One region of the Rhizobium sp. 01N424 genome, then DNA from elsewhere that is predicted to be linked to it. Evidence: predicted binding sites of a transcription regulator. Region 1 holds the regulator's gene; the other holds the start of a gene.
What was found. The regulator PhoB, encoded in region 1, activates phosphate uptake and scavenging genes when phosphate is short. The targets are predictions, from matches to a motif close to TGTCATNNANCTGTCAT.
Positions count from the first base shown of each region.

Region 2: a site for PhoB is predicted at 3,224-3,240, ahead of AC1DNK_RS11915 (alkaline phosphatase D family protein). Genes of this name have one in related genera too.

Region 1 covers NZ_JBFTRK010000001.1:388,235-393,717, reverse strand. Annotated here, with positions in the region: gene AC1DNK_RS02035 (acetylornithine transaminase) at 1-43, opposite strand, end outside; gene AC1DNK_RS02030 (GcrA family cell cycle regulator) at 470-1,006, shown strand; gene phoB (phosphate regulon transcriptional regulator PhoB) at 1,072-1,755, opposite strand; gene phoU (phosphate signaling complex protein PhoU) at 1,788-2,501, opposite strand; gene pstB (phosphate ABC transporter ATP-binding protein PstB) at 2,548-3,363, opposite strand; gene pstA (phosphate ABC transporter permease PstA) at 3,379-4,701, opposite strand; gene pstC (phosphate ABC transporter permease subunit PstC) at 4,698-5,483, opposite strand, start outside.
Region 2 covers NZ_JBFTRK010000003.1:295,758-301,240, reverse strand. Annotated here, with positions in the region: gene typA (translational GTPase TypA) at 1-1,462, opposite strand, end outside; gene AC1DNK_RS11915 (alkaline phosphatase D family protein) at 1,586-3,163, opposite strand; gene AC1DNK_RS11910 (M3 family metallopeptidase) at 3,297-5,384, opposite strand.

The DNA of each region.
Region 1 (5,483 bases):
GGGCACGAGAATAGGTATCATATAGCGGCGCGGCTTCAGCCATGGCGCGGTCTCCTGTCAGCGTTACGGGCAACCGGACTCCGGCTAAAAAACCAGGTCCGAAAAATTAAAAATGCCGCCTTTCGGCGGCGACTGGCACTATTTACTTTTCGCACTGCAATGTCAACAAAACTGCGGCTTTCGTGGCTTCTGAGAGACGCTCAAGCAATGTCGCGTTTTATCAACAGCTAATGTTGCAGAAATGACTCTCAGGGGAAGCAAGTTGGGGAAAACCCCGAATTCGATTCATCCGGATTCCTGCGACTCTTGTCACGGAGTCAGCCTCACACTAGGTTAAAACTCAATTACTAGACTGCATGCGGCGGAACTAGTCACCAAAATTAGTCAAGCGTTTCTTGTGCCGGATTCGTCCGGGGCAAACAGTGAGGGATTCTGCCTTCGCAACGCTTAAACGGCGGAGACACAGGGCATGAACTGGACAGACGAGCGGGTCGAGAAACTCAAGAAACTGTGGTCCGAAGGGCTGAGCGCGAGCCAGATCGCTGCCCAGCTTGGCGGCGTCAGCCGTAACGCCGTTATCGGCAAGGTTCACCGTCTGGCGCTGCCGGGCCGTGCGAAGGCCGGCGGCAACGCCACGGCTGCCCGCGCTCCCAAGCGTACGGCGGCAGCACCCCGCGCCCCAACCTACGCATCGCGTCTGGCGACGACCCGTACGGTCACCCGCCAGCAGGGCGCGACGATGCTGAAGGAAGAGATCGAGATCGACGTCATGGAGGAGATGGAATACCGTCCCGCCAAGAACGTGATCGTCCCGATTTCCCGCCGTCTCGGCCTGACGGAGCTCACCGAGCGCACCTGCAAGTGGCCGGTCGGCGATCCCTTGAAGGACGATTTCCACTTCTGCGGCTGCGAAAGCCCGGATTCTTCGCCTTACTGCACCTACCACCAGCGCCTGGCCTACCAGCCGGTCAACGAGCGCCGCAGGGCAGCAGCGCGAGCAAACTGAGCCGGGTAAGCACAAACGAAAAACGGGCCTTACGGCCCGTTTTTTTGTGTCTCAATTCCGAAAGCTCAAGCTTCCATCGAATATCCAGCGCCGCGAACGGTGCGGATGACATCCTGCATATTGGAGAAGTTCAGCGCCTTGCGCAGACGGCCGACATGGACATCGACGGTGCGCTCGTCGACATAGATGTCGTGACCCCAGACGCCATCCAGAAGCTGCGAGCGCGAGAAGACGCGGCCGGGAGAGGCCATCAGGAATTCCAGCAGGCGAAACTCGGTCGGGCCGAGACGCACTTCGCGGGTCTTGCGATGAACGCGGTGCGTCTCGCGGTCGAGTTCGATATCGCCGCACTTCAGCACGGTCGAGAGAACTTCGGGCTTGGCGCGGCGCAGCATCGCCTTGACGCGAGCGACGAGCTCGGGCGTCGAGAACGGCTTGACGACATAGTCGTCGGCGCCGGTCGAGAGGCCGCGAACGCGTTCACTTTCCTCGCCGCGCGCCGTCAGCATGATGATCGGCAGGCGCTCGGTCTCCGGGCGCATGCGCAGCCGGCGGCAAAGCTCGATGCCTGATACGCCAGGCAGCATCCAATCAAGGATAAGAAGGTCCGGCGTCCGCTCCTGAAGGCGGATTTCCGCCTCATCGCCGCGCAGGATGGTGTCGACCTCGAAACCTTCGGCTTCGAGATTGTAACGAAGAAGCACGCTCAGTGCTTCTTCGTCTTCAACGACTGCAACTCTCGGGATCATTCTGTTCTGTCTCCTGAGGCCCGGTCCGGATATTATTCCGTGACCGCGCCGACGGTGTTGGCGGTGTCGTCCTTCGGACGCTCGCCCTCCGGCTGGGCGCCGGTCGCCATGTAGTAGATGGTTTCTGCGATGTTGGTGGCATGGTCGCCGATGCGTTCGATGTTCTTGGCACAGAACAAGAGATGCGTGCAGCTGGTGATGTTGCGCGGATCTTCCATCATGTAGGTCAGGAGCTCGCGGAACAGCGAGGTGTACATCGCGTCGATTTCCTCGTCGCGCTCGCGGATCGACTTCGCCTTGTCGGCGGCGCGCGTCGTGTAAACGTCGAGCACTTCCTTGAGCTGGACGAGCGCCAGTTCGGAGAGATGCTCCAGGCCGCGGCCGAGCTTGCGCGGAACGCCGGTGCTCTGCACGGCGATGACGCGCTTGGCGGTGTTCTTGCCGAGATCGCCGACGCGCTCGAGGTCGGCGGCGATGCGGATCGACCCCATGATCTCGCGCAGGTCCGACGCCATCGGCTGGCGGCGGGCGATGGTGACGATCGCCTTGTCGTTGATCTCGCGCTCGGCGTGATCGAGGATCACGTCGTCGGAGATGACCTTCTGCGCCAGTGCGCCGTCGCCATTGACCAGCGCGCGCACAGCGTCGGAGACCATCTGTTCCGCCAGACCGCCCATCTCGGAGATGCGGCGGGTCAGAAACTTCAGATCTTCGTCATATGCTGAAAAGATATGTGTCGATGCCATGGGAAATGTCCTTGAGTGTCTCTATCGGAAGTCGTGACGCCAAAGATCAGCCGAAGCGGCCCATGATGTAGTCCTGGGTACGCGGATCGTCCGGATTGGTGAACATCTTGTCGGTATCGTTCTCCTCGACGAGATTGCCGAGGTGGAACATGGCGGTGCGCTGCGAGACGCGGGCTGCCTGCTGCATGGAGTGCGTCACGATGACGATCGTGTAGCTTTCGCGCAGCTCGTGGATCAGCTCCTCGACCTTTGCAGTGGCGATCGGGTCGAGCGCCGAGCAAGGCTCGTCCATGAGGATGACTTCAGGGCTGACGGCGACGGCGCGGGCGATGCAGAGACGCTGCTGCTGGCCGCCAGACAGGCCGGTGCCGGATTCATGCACGCGGTCCTTGACCTCGTTCCAGAGGCCGGCACGCTGAAGGCTGGTCTCGACGATCTGGTCCATGTCGGCTTTCGACTTGGCGAGACCGTGAATGCGCGGGCCGTAGGCGACGTTTTCATAGATCGTCTTCGGGAACGGGTTCGGCTTCTGGAACACCATGCCGACGCGGGCGCGAAGTTCGACGACGTCAATATCCGGATCGTAGATATCATCGCCATCGAGCGTGATCTTGCCGGTGACGCGGCAATTGTCGATCGTATCGTTCATGCGGTTCAGGCTGCGCAGGAAAGTGGACTTGCCGCAGCCGGACGGGCCGATGAGCGCAGTCACGGTGTTTTCGCGGATGTTCAGCTTGACGTCGAAGAGAGCGCGCTTTTCGCCGTAATAGACGGAAACGTCCTGGCCGATCATCTTGTAAGGGATGCTGTTCATCTTCTGGTCCAGAGCCTTCTCAACTGCTGCTTCTGTCAACATGTTCATGGGTTTCTACTCCGTTTACCAGCGGCGCTCAAAGCGACGGCGCAAGAGGATGGCTCCGATGTTCATGACAATCAGGAACAGGAGCAGGACGATGATGGCACCCGAGGTACGCTCCACGAAGGCGCGTTCGGCTTCGTTGGCCCACATATAGACCTGGACCGGAAGTGCCGTGGACGGATCGAGCGGCGTGGTCGGCGCATTGGCAACGAAGGCGACCATGCCGATCAGCAGAAGCGGCGCGGTTTCGCCGAGCGCATGCGCAAGGCCGATGATGGTACCGGTCAGGATGCCCGGCATGGCAAGCGGCAGAACGTGGTGGAACACCATCTGCATCTTCGATGCGCCGAGACCGAGAGCGGCCGAGCGGATCGACGGCGGTACGGCACGCAACGCAGCACGCGTGGCGATAATGATGGTCGGCAGGGTCATCAGCGTCAGCACCAGGCCACCGACCAGCGACGCGGAACGCGGCAGACCCATGAAGTTGATGAAGACGGAGAGGCCGAGCAGACCGTAAACGATCGACGGAACGGCAGCGAGGTTGTTGATGTTGACCTCGATCAGATCGGTCAGCTTGTTCTTCGGCGCAAACTCCTCGAGATAGATCGAGGCGGCGACACCGATCGGCAGAGCAAGAACCAGAACGATCAGCATCAGGTAGAGCGAGCCGATGAGCGCAACGCCCAGACCTGCTGCTTCCGGACGGCTGGAATTGCCATTGACGAACAGGCCTGTGTTGAACTGCTTGAAGAGAGCACCGCTCGCCTTAAGCTCGTTCATCCAGCCGACCTGCTTGTCGTTCACCTTGCGGTTCTTCTCATCGACAGAGAGATCGATCTGGCCCTTGCTGGCGCTATCGATATTGGCGTCGGCAAGCACCGTGACATTGACGGTCTTGCCGATGATCGACGGGTCGGAGACGACCATATCGCGCAGCTGGATCGGAGCGCCCTTGGAGAGCATGGCCGAAGCATCGCGCACGTCAGGACGGCTCGCGGCGTTGACGTTCAGCTGCTTGACGATGGCGTCACGCAGCAATGCGCCGTAGTTGGCGGAGACGAGGACCGACGGATCGGTCGCACGCTTGTTGCTCGGGTCGATCGTCTTTTCGGTGAATTCCACCGGAAGCGTGATCGCCGTCTGTTGGAAGGCGGTGTAGCCTTGGCGGATGACCGTCGAGAGCAGGATCGCCAGGAAGATCAGGCCAAAAGATATGGCAGCGATGCCATAGGCCTGGAAGCGGCGTTCTGCGGCATAGCGGCGCTTGATGCCGATGTCGCGGCGTGCCGGAGCCTTGGAGACAGTGATGCCTGCAACGGGAGAAACAATATTCGTCATTCGTACTGCTCCCGGTATTTGCGCACGATGTAGAGCGCGTAGATATTGAGGCAAAGCGTGATGAAGAAGAGCGTGATGCCGAGCGCGAAGGCCACCAGCGTCTGCGGCGAGGTGAACTCGAGGTCACCCGTCAGCTGATTGACGATCTTGACCGTGACCGTCGTCATCGGCTCGAACGGATTGATCTGGATGCGGGCGGCAACACCGGCCGCAAGCACGACGATCATGGTTTCGCCGATGGCCCGCGATGCGGTCATTAGAAGCGCGCCGACGATTCCCGGAAGAGCGGCGGGAAGCACGACCTTCTTGATGGTTTCGGAGCGCGTTGCGCCGAGGCCAAGCGAACCGTCACGCAGCGCACGCGGCACGGCGGTGATGATATCGTCGGACAGCGAGGACACGTAAGGGATCAGCATGATGCCCATGACGATACCGGCGGTCAGAACGCTCTGTGCCTGGATGAAGTTCGTGTAGTCGCCGGTCAGGAGACCGCTGACCTGCGAGGAGAGATCGCGCAGGAACGGGCCGACGGTGACGAGCGCGAAGAAGCCGTAGACGATGGTCGGGATACCGGCCAGAACTTCGAGCAGCGGCTTGGCAAGCGAACGAATTTTCGGCGAAGCGTATTCGGCCATGTAGATGGCGGCGAAGAGGCCGACCGGTACGGCGACCAGCATGGCGACGGCGCCGATATAGAGCGTGCCGAGCAACAGCGGGATCAGGCCGAACTGACCGAAGGACGAGCTGCCGGCACCCGCGAAGCGCGGATCCCAGACGGTGCC
Region 2 (5,483 bases), on a different contig from region 1:
GCAGAACACCGTTGGTACGGCCGCCGATTTCGCCCTTGTAAGGCTGATAGTCCTTGAACAGGCGGTTCATCACAGCCGTGCCGCGCGTGTCGGTCAAGAGTTCCGACTGGTAGCCGATCAGGCCGCGGGTCGGCGCGTTGAACACCAGGCGAACGCGATTGCCGCCCGAAGGACGCAGCTCGGTCATTTCGGCCTTGCGCTCGGACATCTTCTGCACGACGACACCGGAATGCTCTTCATCGACGTCGATGACGACTTCTTCGATCGGCTCCATCAGCTGATCGTTCTCGTCGCGGTGCATGACAACGCGCGGACGCGACACGGCCAGCTCGAAGCCTTCGCGGCGCATGGTTTCGATCAGAACGGCAAGCTGCAATTCGCCACGGCCAGACACGAAGAACGAATCCTTGCCTTCGGCTTCTTCGATCTTCAGCGCGACGTTGCCTTCGGCTTCCTTGTAGAGACGGTCGCGAATGACGCGCGAGGTGACCTTGTCGCCTTCGGTGCCAGCCAGCGGGCTATCGTTGACGATGAAGGACATGGTGACTGTCGGCGGATCGATCGGCTGCGCGGTCAATGCCTCGGTGACGGCTGGATCGCAGAACGTGTCGGCAACCGTACCCTTGGAAAGGCCGGCGATCGCGACGATGTCACCTGCGTGAGCCTCTTCAATCGACGTGCGCTCGATACCGCGGAACGCGAGGATCTTCGAGATACGGCCATTTTCGATCAGTTTGCCGTCCTGGCTCAGAACCTTGACGGCCTGGTTCGGCTTGATCGAACCGGAATTGATGCGACCGGTAATGATACGGCCGAGGAAGGGGTTGGCTTCAAGGATCGTCCCGATCATCGTGAACGGGCCTTCGTGCACCGTCGGCTCCGGAACATGCTTGAGCACGAGGTCGAGCAGCGGTGCAAGACCCTGGTCCTTCGGGCCTTCAGGATTGACGTTCATCCAGCCATCGCGGCCCGAACCGTAGAGGATCGGGAAGTCGAGCTGCTCGTCGGTAGCGTCGAGGTTGGCAAAGAGATCGAAGACTTCGTTGATGACTTCTTCGTGGCGGCCATCCGGGCGGTCGATCTTGTTGATCGCGACGATCGGGCGAAGGCCGACCTTCAGCGCCTTGGAGACGACGAACTTCGTCTGCGGCATCGGGCCTTCCGACGAGTCGACCAGAACGATCGCGCCGTCCACCATCGACAGGATACGCTCGACTTCGCCGCCGAAGTCGGCGTGGCCGGGGGTGTCGACGATGTTGATGCGAACGCCCTTCCACTCGACCGAAGTCGCCTTGGCAAGAATCGTGATGCCGCGCTCTTTTTCCAGATCGTTGCTATCCATGACGCGTTCCGCAACGCGCTGGTTCTCGCGGAACGAGCCGGACTGTTTCAGGAGCTCGTCCACCAGGGTCGTTTTGCCATGGTCAACGTGCGCGATGATCGCGATGTTGCGAAGTGCCATTATATCAAATCTCTGAGGCTGGGGCGCTACGTCGGGAGGAGGCGCCTATTACGTTTGGCGCGCTCATACAGTGTTTTTTGCGATTGCGAAAGGGGGGAGAGGCGAGAGCGGCCATAGACAGGGTTAACTCGTACGTTGCGGGTCGATGACGGTTCGCCACAACTCGTTGTCATCGCGATCCATCAGGCGCACGGTCATCTGCTCCGTTGCGCCATCGATATCGACCAAGCCGAAGAACTGCATTCCGGCACTTGGCGGCAGATTGGATTCGATTCCTCCCGGTGCCGCCTTGATGAAGCGCACCTCGGGGCCGAACGTGCCGTCCAGCTCCTGCGGTCCATAAGTGCCCGAATGAAGCGGGCCGGAAACGAACTCCCAGAAGGGCAGGAAATCCTGAAACTTGGCCTTTCCGGGATCATAATAATGAGCCGCCGTATAGTGCACGTCGGCCGTCAGCCAGACGATATTACCGATCGCCGCGTCACGGATGAAGCGCAGCAGATCGGCGAACTCAAGCTCCCGGCCGAGCGGCGCGCCGTTGTCGCCGTTGGAGACGGATTCGCTGCCGCTGCGCTTTCCATAATCGTCCCAGATCACCAGCCCGACCGGCAGATCGCAGGCGATCACCTTCCAGGTTGCCGTGGAACGGATAAGTTCGCGCTTCAGCCACGCCACCTGCGCCTCACCGAAAAGCCGCGATTGCGGCGTGAGATCGCCGTCGAGACCATTCGTGTTGGGACCGCGGTAGGAGCGAAGGTCGACGAAGAAGATATCGAGCAGCGGGCCGTAGGAAACCTTGCGATAGATCCGCCCCGGTTCCTCCGCCACATAGCGGATCGGCGTCATCTCGTGAAAAGCCCGGCTGGCGCGTGCAGCGAGCGTCGAGACGGACTTTTCCTTGTAGCGATCGTCGACACTCAGATCGGTGGAAGGAGACCAGTTGTTCAGCACCTCGTGATCGTCCCATTGGTAGAAAACCGGACAGACGGCGTTGAAATCCGTCACATGCTCGTCGAGCAGATTGTATTTCCACTGGCCGCGAAATTCGGACAGCGTCTGCGCGATCGTCCGTTTCTCGTCGGTGACCACGCGGTTTTTCCAGATCCCGCCGTCTCGCAGACGGATCTCGTCGGGGATCGGATTGTCGGCGTAAATCGTGTCGCCGGAATGGATCATGAAATCCGGACGATGATAGGCGATCGTCCGATAGGTCCGCATGCCCTCGTCATCGATCCCCCATCCCTGTCCTGCGGTATCGCCGGACCAGACGAAGCGGATATCCCGTTTTAGCGACGGCGCCGTGCGGAACTGACCGCGAATGGGCTCGGAGCGGCTGTTGATATCCTGCTGGTCTGCGGCCACGAAACGGTAGAATATCTCTTGATCCGGCGGCAATCCATCGAGCAGCACTTTGCCGGCAAGATCGGTCTCGGGCGTGACATCGAAGGATGCAAGCCGAACCGCGTTCGCAAATTTATCGGTCGTGGAATATTCGACGAACAAACGCGAGGGACGATCGACCCGCGCCCAGATCACGCCGGAATCCACATCGACATCGCCGGATTGCACGCCGGAGGTAAAGACCGGCCGGCTTGACGAGCCACGCGCATAGAACGGCATCGCAAGGCCCGCCGCCGCAAACCCACCGACCGCGCCGACCGAGGATAAAAACCGGCGGCGCGTCGTTTCTTTCAAGATCATGCCAAAGCCCCGGCTGCTTCAGGAGCGGGAACGAAGTGTCCCGCCCCAGCCTTGGGCAACCGTCATGTCAGTCTCTTGAAGACCACATGACGGTTTGCCGAAACTTCGGCGACAGTTTTGTTATGGCAAGCGCTCAGGCATCGCTGCCCGAGAGCTCCTTGAAGGTTGCCAGACCCTTTTTGACCAGCATCGCGTTCGGGCTCGGCAGCTTGCCGCGGAAGCCCTTGTAGGCATCTTCGGGGTCGAGCGAGCCGCCGGTCGAATAGATGTTGTCCTTCAGCTTCGCCGCCATTTCGCGGTTGAAGGCATCGCCGGTTTCCTCGAAAGCCGCAAACGCATCGGCATCAAGCACTTCCGACCACATGTAGGAATAGTAGCCGGCCGAATAGCCGCCGGAGAAGATATGCTGGAAGTGCGGCGAAGCATGACGCATGACCAGCGACTTCGGCATGCCGAGCTCGGCCAGAACCTCCGCCTGAACCGCCATCGGATCATCGACGGCATCGCGCGTATGGAATTCCATGTCGACGATCGCCGAGGAAGTGAATTCCACCGTATTGAAGCCCGCATTGAAGGTCCGCGCCGCGAGAACCTTGTCGAGCAGCGCCTGCGGCATCGGCTCGCCTGTCTCGAAATGCACCGCATATTGCTTGAGGATCGCGGGCACGGTCAGCCAGTGCTCGTAAAGCTGCGACGGCAATTCGACGAAATCGCGCGAGACACCGGTGCCGGAAACCGACGGATAGGTGACGTTCGACAGCATCCCATGCAGCGCGTGACCGAATTCGTGGAACAGCGTTCGGGCGTCGTCGAGCGACAGCAGCGCAGGCTTGCCTTCCGCAGGCTTGGCGAAATTGCAGACGTTATAGATGATCGGCAGCTCGCCGGTGTTGCCGTTCTTCAGCTTCAGCTTGTGCTGCGACTGGAAGGAGCTCATCCAGGCACCCGAGCGCTTGGAGCTGCGGGCAAAATAATCGCCGAGGAAGAGCGCCACGAGCTTGTCGCTGGCGTCGCGGATTTCGAAAACACGCACGTCGGAATGGTAGGCGGCAATGCCCTTCTTCTCGACAGCCCGGATGCCGAAGAGACGGTTGGCAACGTCGAAGCAGGCTTCGATGATCTTTTCGAGCTGCAGATAGGGCTTCAGCTCGGTTTCCGAGAAATTGAACTTCTGCGCCCTGATCTTCTCCGCATAGAAGCGCCAATCCCAGGGCATGACCTCGTGGTTCTTGCCGTGCTCGGCGATCAGCCTGGCAATATCCGCCTCTTCCTCGCGGGCCCGGGAAACAGCCTTCGCCCAGACTGCACGCAGCAACTCGTCGACAGCTGCTGGCTTCTTCGCCATCGTGTTGTCGAGCTTCAGCTCGGCGAAATTGCCATAACCGAGAAGACCGGCCATTTCCTTGCGCAGCGCCAGCGTTTCCTTGATGATGCCGCGGTTATCGGTTGCGCCCGCATTCGCGCCACGGGCAGTCCAGGCCTTGAAGGCCTGTTCGCGCAGATCGCGGCGTTCGGAAAATGTCAGGAACGGCTCGATGATCGAGCGCGACAGGGTGACCGCAAACTTGCCGTCTTCCCCGCGTTCGCGGGCCGCCGCTACCATCGCATCCTTCAGGAAATCCGGAAGTCCTTCGAGCTCAGGCCCTTCGGACAAGAGCAGCGACCAGCTCTTTTCGTCGGCGAGAACGTTCTGTCCGAAATTGGTCCCGAGACCGGCCAGCTTCTCGTTGATGCCGGCGAGCTTTTCTTGCTCCGGCTTCGGCAGCTTGGCGCCGGATTTCACGAAGCCCTTCCAGTGGCGTTCCAGCACCCGCGTCTGCTCCAGGGTCAGCCCCAGTTCCGCGCGCTTTTCCCACAGCGTATCGATGCGCGCGAAGAGACCGGCATTCATGCCGATCTTCGAATAGTGCCGCGACATCTTCGGCGAGATCTCGCGCTCGAGCGCCTGGATGACATCGTTGGTATGCGCACCTGCCCGGTTCCAGAACAGCGCGGAGACACGCGACAGCTCATCGCCGGCAATCTCCAACGCGACGATGGTATTTTCGAAGGTCGGCGCCTCGGCATTGGCGGCGATCGCATCGATCTCCGTTTCGTGAGACGCGAGCGCCGCATCGAAGGCGGCTGCGAAGTCGCCATCATTGAGCGCTTCGAAGCGCGGCAGGCCGTGATGCCCGTTCCAGTTGACGAGCGCCGGATTGAATTCTGGTGTGGAAGGCATGCTGACATCCTTTTACGCAAGCAAGTGAAACGGCAATATAGGTGACGCTTCGCGGCAATGGTATGTTGCTGATCAAATTCGTCTTTTGCCGATAGATGG